DNA from 4 places in the Variovorax sp. 3319 genome. Region 1 is predicted to be linked to each of the others. Evidence: predicted binding sites of a transcription regulator. Region 1 holds the regulator's gene; each other region holds the start of a gene.
The links. Region 1 encodes LexA, which represses DNA repair genes until DNA is damaged. Its sites were predicted from a motif close to ACTGTATNNNNATACAGT; they were not measured.
Positions count from the first base shown of each region.

Region 2: J2X67_RS04105 (PA0069 family radical SAM protein) is a predicted target of LexA. The motif match lies at 1,144-1,161, and genes of this name have one in related genera.
Region 3: J2X67_RS14035 (putative DNA modification/repair radical SAM protein) is a predicted target of LexA. The motif match lies at 843-860, and genes of this name have one in related genera.
Region 4: recA (recombinase RecA) is a predicted target of LexA. The motif match lies at 867-884, and genes of this name have one in related genera.

Region 1 covers NZ_JAVDUZ010000008.1:106,312-108,499, forward strand. The annotation lists gene J2X67_RS17140 (D-2-hydroxyacid dehydrogenase family protein) at 1-397, opposite strand, end outside; gene J2X67_RS17145 (hypothetical protein) at 490-861, opposite strand; gene lexA (transcriptional repressor LexA) at 999-1,673, opposite strand; gene J2X67_RS17155 (asparaginase) at 1,747-2,188, shown strand, end outside.
Region 2 covers NZ_JAVDUZ010000001.1:814,032-816,219, forward strand. The annotation lists gene J2X67_RS04095 (DUF393 domain-containing protein) at 1-405, opposite strand, end outside; gene J2X67_RS04100 (MarR family transcriptional regulator) at 462-1,064, opposite strand; gene J2X67_RS04105 (PA0069 family radical SAM protein) at 1,184-2,188, shown strand, end outside.
Region 3 covers NZ_JAVDUZ010000006.1:152,340-154,527, reverse strand. The annotation lists gene J2X67_RS14035 (putative DNA modification/repair radical SAM protein) at 1-823, opposite strand, end outside; gene J2X67_RS14030 (DUF6351 family protein) at 1,201-2,188, shown strand, end outside.
Region 4 covers NZ_JAVDUZ010000007.1:25,923-28,110, forward strand. The annotation lists gene J2X67_RS15190 (response regulator transcription factor) at 1-233, opposite strand, end outside; gene J2X67_RS15195 (helix-turn-helix domain-containing protein) at 300-785, opposite strand; gene recA (recombinase RecA) at 932-2,050, shown strand; gene recX (recombination regulator RecX) at 2,096-2,188, shown strand, end outside.

The DNA.
Region 1 (2,188 bases):
GCCACGCGCCATGCTTGAGGTTGCTGATGTACTGCGGCAACCGTCTCATGGCCGCCATGATCAGCGCCCAGGTGAGTTCGGCAGGCGCCTGGGGCGAGCCGGTGCCTTCGGCCACAGCCACGCCTCTCTCGGTGCAGGCCGTGACGTCGATATGGTTGCCTACCCGCCCCGTCTGCGAAATGAGCTTGAGCTTGGGCAGCTTTTCGATCAGCTGGCGCGAGATGTGGGTGCGCTCGCGTATCAGCACGATCACGTCGGCGTCCTTCAGGCGGATTGACAGCTGACCAATGCCCTTGACCGTGTTGGTGTAGACCTTGGCCGCATACGCGTCCAGCTTGGTGGCGCAGCGCAGCTTGCGCACGGCGTCCTGGTAATCGTCGAGGATCACAATGTTCATGGCGTGCCATTGTGCCTCGCAGCATTGGCATGACGCGCGTGTGAACGTTTGGATACCCGCCCCGGGCAGTGGTCACCGGGGTTTGCACAGCACTAGTGCAGGTGAGTGGAGGCCGGCGCGGTGCTGACGGCTTCCATGGCCTCCAGAGCCGCCAACCGGTCGAGTTCGGCGCAGACATCAGCCATGCGGCCAGAAATCACCATGCGGTTGGTGCTGCATTTTTCGCCTTGGGGGCCGTCCACCACGCGAATGACGCGCAGCGGCCGTACAGGTGCGGGCGCGGCCTTTGGGGCGGCAGTGCCGTGGGCGCGGGCCGTGCATGCCGGCCGAACCGCGACGTAGCGCAACCCCGCTGCAGTGCTGCTTCCGTCGCGGCGGCGTGGGCGGCGCGTCGGCAGCAGCCGGGTTGCGAGCGATTGCAGCGGCATCCACAAATCAACGATGGCGAGAAGGGCGATTCCCATGTGAACTCCAAAAAAATATGAGGTTGAACACAGGCAGGATTTCTTTGATTGGGCGCAACAGGGTGATGGCGACATAGCGCCATACGCCCGCCACCTGTTGCGACCGGATGGGTGCTGCTCTGGGCAGGCCGCCAGGCCTACATGAGCATGGTGTTGCGAATGAGGCCGACCGCCAGGCCTTCGATTTCGAAGGGCTCGCCGGGTTGGACCACGATGGTTGGGTAGTCGGGGTTTTCGGCGTGCAGCTCGATGACCTGCTTGTTGCGCTTGAGGCGCTTGACAGTGACTTCGTCGCCGAGGCGGGCCACCACGATCTGGCCATTGCGCGCTTCCTTGGTGGCTTGCACCGCCAGAAGGTCGCCGTCCATGATGCCGGCGTCGCGCATGGACATGCCGCGCACCTTGAGGAGGTAGTCGGGTTGGCGCTGGAACAACGTGTTCTCTACGTAATAGGTCTGGTCGACGTGTTCTTGCGCGAGGATGGGCGACCCCGCCGCAACACGGCCGATGAGCGGCAATGCCAACTGCGCCATGCCGGGCAGCGAAAGCGAAAACTGGTTGTTGCGAGACTCATTGAGCGAACGCAGGGCGTCGCCCTTGAGCCGGATGCCGCGCGAGGTGCCGCTGACCAGCTCGATGACACCTTTGCGGGCCAGCGCCTGCAAGTGCTCTTCGGCGGCATTGGCCGACTTGAAGCCCAGTTCATTGGCGATTTCGGCCCGCGTGGGCGGAGCGCCCGTGCGTGCGATGGCGCTCTGAATCAAGTCCAGAATTTGCTGCTGGCGGGCGGTAAGCTTCACGGCGAACTGCATATGTTGTTCCTTGCGGCACTGGCTAGATATCCAGTACCTGTATTTTTAACCAGTTTTTAAAAGTTGGCAAGCCATGGTTGATTCGCTTTCGTCGAGCCTGCGGCGCGTTGTGGTTCTTGGAACGGGCGGCACCATTGCCGGAAGGGCCGAAAGCGGCGGCGACAACATCGGCTACACGGCCGGGCAAGTGGGCGTGGCCGATCTGCTCGGCGGCATAGACGCACCCGAGGGCCTGGTGCTGGTGGCGGAGCAGGTGGCGCAGCTCGACAGCAAGGACATGGACTTTGGCGTCTGGGTGCAGCTTGCCCGGCGCTGCGCTTTCTGGCTCGCCGAGGCCGACGTGGCGGGTGTGGTGATCACGCACGGCACGGACACCCTCGAGGAAACGGCTTTCTTTCTTCAGGCTGTGCTGGCGCCGGACAAGCCGGTGGTGCTGACCTGCGCCATGCGTCCAGCTACATCGCTTTCGCCCGACGGCCCGCAGAACGTGCGCGATGCAATCGCAGTTGCGGCAA
Region 2 (2,188 bases), on a different contig from region 1:
GGCGCAGGTGGCCGACGAACGTGCGGCCTTGCCGGCGAGCAAGGCGACCAGCCAGCGAGGCAACCGGTAGCGATTGCGTGCGAGCACCGCATAGGCACGGTCAGCAAGCGGTGCAACAAGCGGCAGGTCGAGCAGGAAGCTGCCGCTCGGCAGCCCCACGGCATCGCGGCAAGCCCGGATGGCGGGAACACCCGCCAACACCTGACCTTCGGCGTCGACCGCGTGAATGGCGGTCATCAGCGCTTCGCGCGGTGCAGGCCCTGCGTCGAAGGCCGGCGGCGAGCAGTCGACCAGTTGCAGGCGCTCCGCGGCATCGCGCGCCTTCATGCCGCTCATTTCAGCCGAGCACAGTGCGCAGGTGGCGTCGTAGTAAACAGTGAGGGGGTAGGTGACAGCGGGGCGCATGATTTTGTTTCGTTATTTCTGTCAAAACAGAAATGATGGGGCAAAAAAATAGAGGCTCAGATCATCGGCAGGCTGGCGTGATGTGCATCGGGGTCGTCGCCGTTGTTCTTTGCGGGGGTGGGTGCGGCCGGGGCTGCATCGCCGCGAACGAACTTTTGCACGCTGGCGCCGAGCGTCAGCACCTTGTCGAGCGTGCCGGGCGAGAGCCGCAGCATTTCGTCGGCCCAGGTGGCGAGCTTGCTCATCAGGTCCATGGTGGAGCGGATGCGGTCTTGCGCATCGGGCGGCTCCTTCTGGAAGTCGGGGCTCGCGACGATTTCGCGCAGCACGCGAATGGTCGGGTCGAACTCGCGCTCCTTCCGCTCGCGCACCACGGTGCGAAACAGCTCCCACACATCGACACTGGTTTCGAAGTAGTCGCGCCGGTCGCCAAGGATGTGCGTTACCCGCACCAGGTTCCATGCCTGCAGTTCCTTGAGGCTGTTGCTCACGTTGGAGCGCGCCACCCCCAGGGTGTCCGAGAGCTCTTCGGCATGCATGGGCTTGCCGTGGGCAAACAGCAGCGCATGAATTTGGGAAACCGTGCGGTTGACACCCCACATGGAGCCCATTTCGCCCCAATGAAGGACGAACTTGCGTTGAATGTCTGTGAGTTCCATGCCTCGGAGTCTAGGATTTTAGAAATTTCTGTCAATAGAGAAATGAAAATTCAGCTGTGCACGCCGCTGGATTTGGAATACTGTATGAATAAACAGTATCTGAAAGAAAGGTGCACCTCATGCCAGCTGCCCACATTCCCATCCACATCATCAAAGGCCGGGGCGCGGCCACGCACTTGGCGCACCGCTTTTCGCGCGACGAGCGCAATGCATTCGACGACGGGTGGGGCACGCTCGAGGAGGGCGCGGCCGAAGCCGAAGGCTTGTTGCCGCTGGCTACGGAGGTGCGTTTCGAAGACGTGAAGTCGGTGCTCAACCAGAACGAATCGCCCGACGTGTCGTTCGACCGTTCGCTCAACCCTTACCGGGGCTGCGAGCACGGCTGCATCTATTGCTTTGCGCGGCCCACTCACAGCTACCTGAACCTTTCGCCGGGGCTCGACTTCGAAACCAAGCTCATTGCCAAGCGAAACATCGTCGAGGTGCTGCGCGCCGAACTCAGCCGCAAAGGCTACCGGCCGAGCCACATTGCCATCGGCACCGCCACCGACTGCTACCAGCCCATAGAGCGCGAGCTGCGGCTCACACGTTCGATCATCGAACTGCTGCAAGAGACCCGGCACCCGTTTGCGCTGGTCACCAAGTCGAGCGCGGTTGAACGCGACCTCGACCTGATTGCGCCCATGGCCGCCAAGCACCTGGCCGCGGTGTACGTGACCGTGACCACGCTCGACGGTGAACTGGCCCGCAAGCTCGAGCCGCGAGCGGCCGCTCCGCATCGGCGCCTGCGCACCATTCGCACCCTGGCCGAGGCAGGCGTGCCGGTGGGCGTGAGCGTGGCGCCGCAGATTCCGTTCGTCAACGAAGACATGGAGCATGTGCTCGAAGCGGCCTGGGAGGCCGGTGCGCGCAGCGCCTTCTACACCGTGATACGGCTGCCGTGGGAGGTGGCGCCCCTCTTCAAGGAATGGCTGGCGCTGCACTACCCGCAGCGGGCAGACCGCATCATGGCGCGCATCCACGAAATGCGCGGCGGCAAGGACTACGACGCCGACTTTGCGACGCGCATGAAGGGCACCGGCCTCTGGGCCGACCTGATCCGGCAGCGTTTCGAGAAGGCGGCA
Region 3 (2,188 bases), on a different contig from region 1:
CGGGTATGGGGCTGAAGGCGGAGTAGTACACGCGCTTGAGCTTGTAGGCGCCGTAGAGCGTGGCACTCGAGGCAAGGATCTGCCGGTCGTCGGTGGCATCGGCGCCCACGATCATCTGCGTGCTCTGGCCCGCGGGCGCAAAGGGCGGCGGCTTTGCGGCAGTGGGCGACGCGCCGGGCAGCGCGCGAATGGGCACCACGCGGCGCGCTTCTTCGCGCGTGTCGTCGATGCGCAGGCGCAGCCGCGCCATCGACCGGCGAATGGCGCTTTCGTCCTTCTCGGGGGCGAGCGCCTGCAGGCCCTCGCTGGTCGGCATTTCGACGTTGATGCTCAGGCGGTCGGCATAGCGGCCGGCACGCGCGATGAGCTCGTCGCTTGCGTCGGGGATGGTCTTCAGGTGGATGTAGCCGCGAAAGTCGTGCTCTTCGCGCAGCGTGCGCGCCACCTCGACCACCTGCTCCATCGTGTGGTCCGGCGACTTGATGATGCCGCTGGACAGGAACAGGCCCTCTATGCAGTTGCGGCGATAGAAGTCGAGCGTGAGCTGCACCACCTCGTCGACGCGAAAGCGCGCACGCGGCACGTTGCTCGATGCGCGGTTGACGCAGTAGAGGCAGTCGTACTGGCAGTGGTTGGTGAGCAGCACCTTCAGCAGCGAGATGCAGCGCCCGTCCGGCGCGAAGCTGTGGCAGATGCCGGCGCCCTCCGTCGAGCCGATGCCGCGGCCGCCGAGCGAGTCGCGCGGCTGCGAGCCGCTGGACGCACACGAGGCGTCGTACTTGGCGGCGTCCGCAAGGATGGCGAGTTTGCGCTGGAGGTCCACGTCAGGTCTGGTCTCGAATACTGGATAAATATACAGTTATTGCAGAGCGCCGTCAGCCAATGCCCGTGCGGATTTCCAGACTACCCAGGCGGGCACTGGCTGGTTTTCCAGCCCGAGCTGCACGGGAAAACCATGAGCTTTTCGAAGTAACTCCTTTGAATTCAATGGCTTACGCGCGGCGACGGCCATGGCACATCGGTTGCTATCTCTGTTGCACACCCGACAGAGGATGGAGACACGCATGACCGACCAGCCGACGCCCGCCTTCCCTTCCAGTCCGCACTGACCCCCGCATCGCGCGACGACCCGGCCCTGCCGGGTCGCGCCGCCGCATGCCTGTTTTCTTTTCGCAACCACAACAAGACGGAGACCTGACCATGACTTCCCGGAACACAAGACGCTTTCGCACGACGCCGGCCCGCGCCAGTGCACTGCTGGCCGCGCTGATCCTCACCGCTTGCGGCGGCGGTAGCGGCGGAGGTGGCGGCTTCAGCTTCTTTCCACCCGTTTCCGGTGACCCCGGCACACCGGGCAATCCGGACCCGGGCAATCCCGGCAATCCAGATCCGGGCACGCCGCCAACACCGCCCGAGGCCACGCTCAAGGTCAGCGTGCTCTCTTCCGCGCCGCAGCTAGTGACTGGCGACGATGCGCTGGTCGAGCTCGAACTGATCAAGGAGCGGCCGGCGGACAGCCTTGCCGTGACAGTGGACGGCCGCGACGTTACCGCCGCCTTCGCGCGCAACGCCGCCACCGGCCGCCTGCTGGGCAAGGTCACCGGCCTGAAGGAAGGTGCTAACGAACTGGTCGCAAAGTACGGCGGCTACAGCACCAAGCTCGCGCTCACCGCGTACCCGGTCACCGGCCCGGTCATCTCCGGCCCGCACGAGGAGCCCTTCGTGTGCGGCTACGCCACATTCACGCGCATGGGCGGGCAGGTGCTCAAGTCGCTGGACGACGGCAAGTGCTCGGTGGAGACGCGCGTGGACTACTACTACCGCACCACAGGCGGCGCCAACACCCGCTTTGTGCCCGAGTCGATCACTGCCTACCCGGCCAACATCGCCTACCTCACCATCAACGGCAAGCAAGTGCCCTATGTGGTGCGGCTGGAGAGCGGCACCATCAACCGGGGCCTGTACCAGTCGGCGATCCTGCACGACGTGCTCAATGAGCCACCGCCCTCTCCCACCACGCCCCCGGCCAACTGGAACGGCACGCTGCTCTACCCGCTGGGCGGCGGCTGCCAGGGCGGCTGGTTCCAGCAGGGCAACGACTTCGCCACGCTCATCAACCCGATCTACCAAAGCCGCGGCTTCGCGGTGACGACCTCCACGCTCAACGTCTTCGGCACCAACTGCAACG
Region 4 (2,188 bases), on a different contig from region 1:
ACCAGCACGGGCAGTTGTGAACCGCGCGCGCGCAGGCGTTTGAGAATCTCGATGCCGTGCAGATTGGGCAGCCCGAGATCGAGAATCAGCAGGTCGAACTCGCTGTGCGTCATGAGTGCGGTGTCGGCCTGCGAACCATTGGCCACGTGGTCGACCGCCGCGCCCGAAGTGCGCAGGCTGCGCAGCAGGGCATCGGCCAGCACCTGGTCGTCTTCGGCAATCAGAATCCGCATGAGCCACCTCCGGCCGGTTCGGGCGCGCACTGGCGCCGTTCACATTTGTCTCTCTCCCGGCCGAGTCTAGCCCGCTGTGTACGCTTCCAGACCGATGGTTACCACGGTGGCGACGTCGTTGCCGACGCTGGCGCGGAACTCGCGCTCGGCCTGTGTGACCGCGCCGCGAAAAGCGTCGAGCCATGCCAGCCCGTCGGCTGTGAAAAGCACGCGCCGCGCACGCGCATCGAGCGGGTCGGGCCCGCGTGTGACCAGCCCCCAGGCTTCGCATTGGTCCACCAGTGCGCCCATCGCCTGCTTGGTCATGCCGGCGCGCTCGGCCAGTTCGGTCAGGCGCGAACCTTCGCGTGCCAGGTGCCGCGTGATGTGGATGTGCGCAGCGCTTACCTGTGCGCGGGCGGCCAGGTTCGACAGCGCCAGCGGCACATCGACGTCGTGCGCCATCAGCTCGAGCACGCGCTCGTCGAAGCGGCGCATCGCGTGGCCCAGCAAGCGGCCCAGATGGGTTTGCCGCCAAGCATCGGGATCGGTCGGAAAAGCACTTTCAGCCATTGCGCAAATGGTAAAGCAAACTGACTAAAAAGTGGGTTTACTCAAACCAATGAGCCCCTACACTACTGTTCAAGCATCCAGCCTGTAATTAAAAGCAGATGGATGGCAGTCACACACAAATCGTTGATTTTCAAGGAGATTTCCACATGGACGCAGTCGTCAAGGGCTCAAGCATCTCGGTCGCCAACAGTGAAAAGGCCAAGGCCCTGCAAGCCGCGCTGGCACAAATCGAAAAGCAGTTCGGCAAGGGCACGATCATGCGGCTCGGCGAAGGCGAGGCGCTCGAAGACATCCAGGTGGTCTCCACCGGCTCGCTCGGCCTGGACATCGCGCTGGGCGTCGGCGGCCTGCCGCGCGGCCGCGTCATCGAAATCTACGGCCCTGAATCGTCGGGCAAGACCACGCTCACGCTGCAGGTCATCGCCGCCATGCAAAAGCAGGCCGGCACCTGCGCTTTCGTCGACGCCGAGCATGCGCTCGACGTGCAATACGCCCAGAAGCTCGGCGTGAACCTGTCCGACCTGCTGATCAGCCAGCCCGACACCGGCGAGCAGGCGCTCGAAATCGTCGATTCGCTGGTTCGCTCGGGTGCCGTCGACCTGATCGTGGTCGACTCGGTGGCCGCGCTCACGCCCAAGGCCGAAATCGAAGGCGAAATGGGCGACTCGCTGCCCGGCCTGCAGGCCCGCCTGATGAGCCAGGCGCTGCGCAAGCTCACCGCGACCATCAAGAAGACCAATTGCATGGTCATCTTCATCAACCAGATCCGCATGAAGATCGGCGTGATGTTCGGCTCGCCCGAAACCACCACCGGCGGCAATGCGCTGAAGTTCTACGCCTCGGTGCGCCTGGACATCCGCCGCATCGGCACCATCAAGAAGGGCGACGAGGCCATCGGCAACGAAACCAAGGTGAAGGTGGTGAAGAACAAGGTCTCGCCCCCGTTCAAGACGGCCGAGTTCGACATTTTGTTCGGCGAAGGCATCAGCCGCGAAGGCGAAATCATCGACATGGGCGTAAACGCCAAGATCCTCGACAAGTCGGGCGCCTGGTACGCCTATAACGGCGAAAAAATCGGCCAGGGCCGCGACAACGCACGTGAGTTCCTGCGCGAGAACCCCGAGTTGTCGCGCGAAATCGAAAACAAGGTGCGCGAGTCGCTGGGTATCCCGCTGCTCGCAGCCGATGCAGACGCCCCCGCGGCCGAAAAGGCCGAGAAGCCTGCAAAGGCAGCCAAGGCCGAGAAGGCTGACAAGGGCGAGTAAGCGAGCACGGCGGCTCCTGTGGGGCCGCGCGAGCGAACAGCAGGCATGGCCTTCGGTGCCCCCTCCCTCAAAGGCCGCGCGTTGCGGCTCCTGAGCCAGCGCGAACATTCGCGTGCGGAGCTGGAGCGCAAGCTGGCC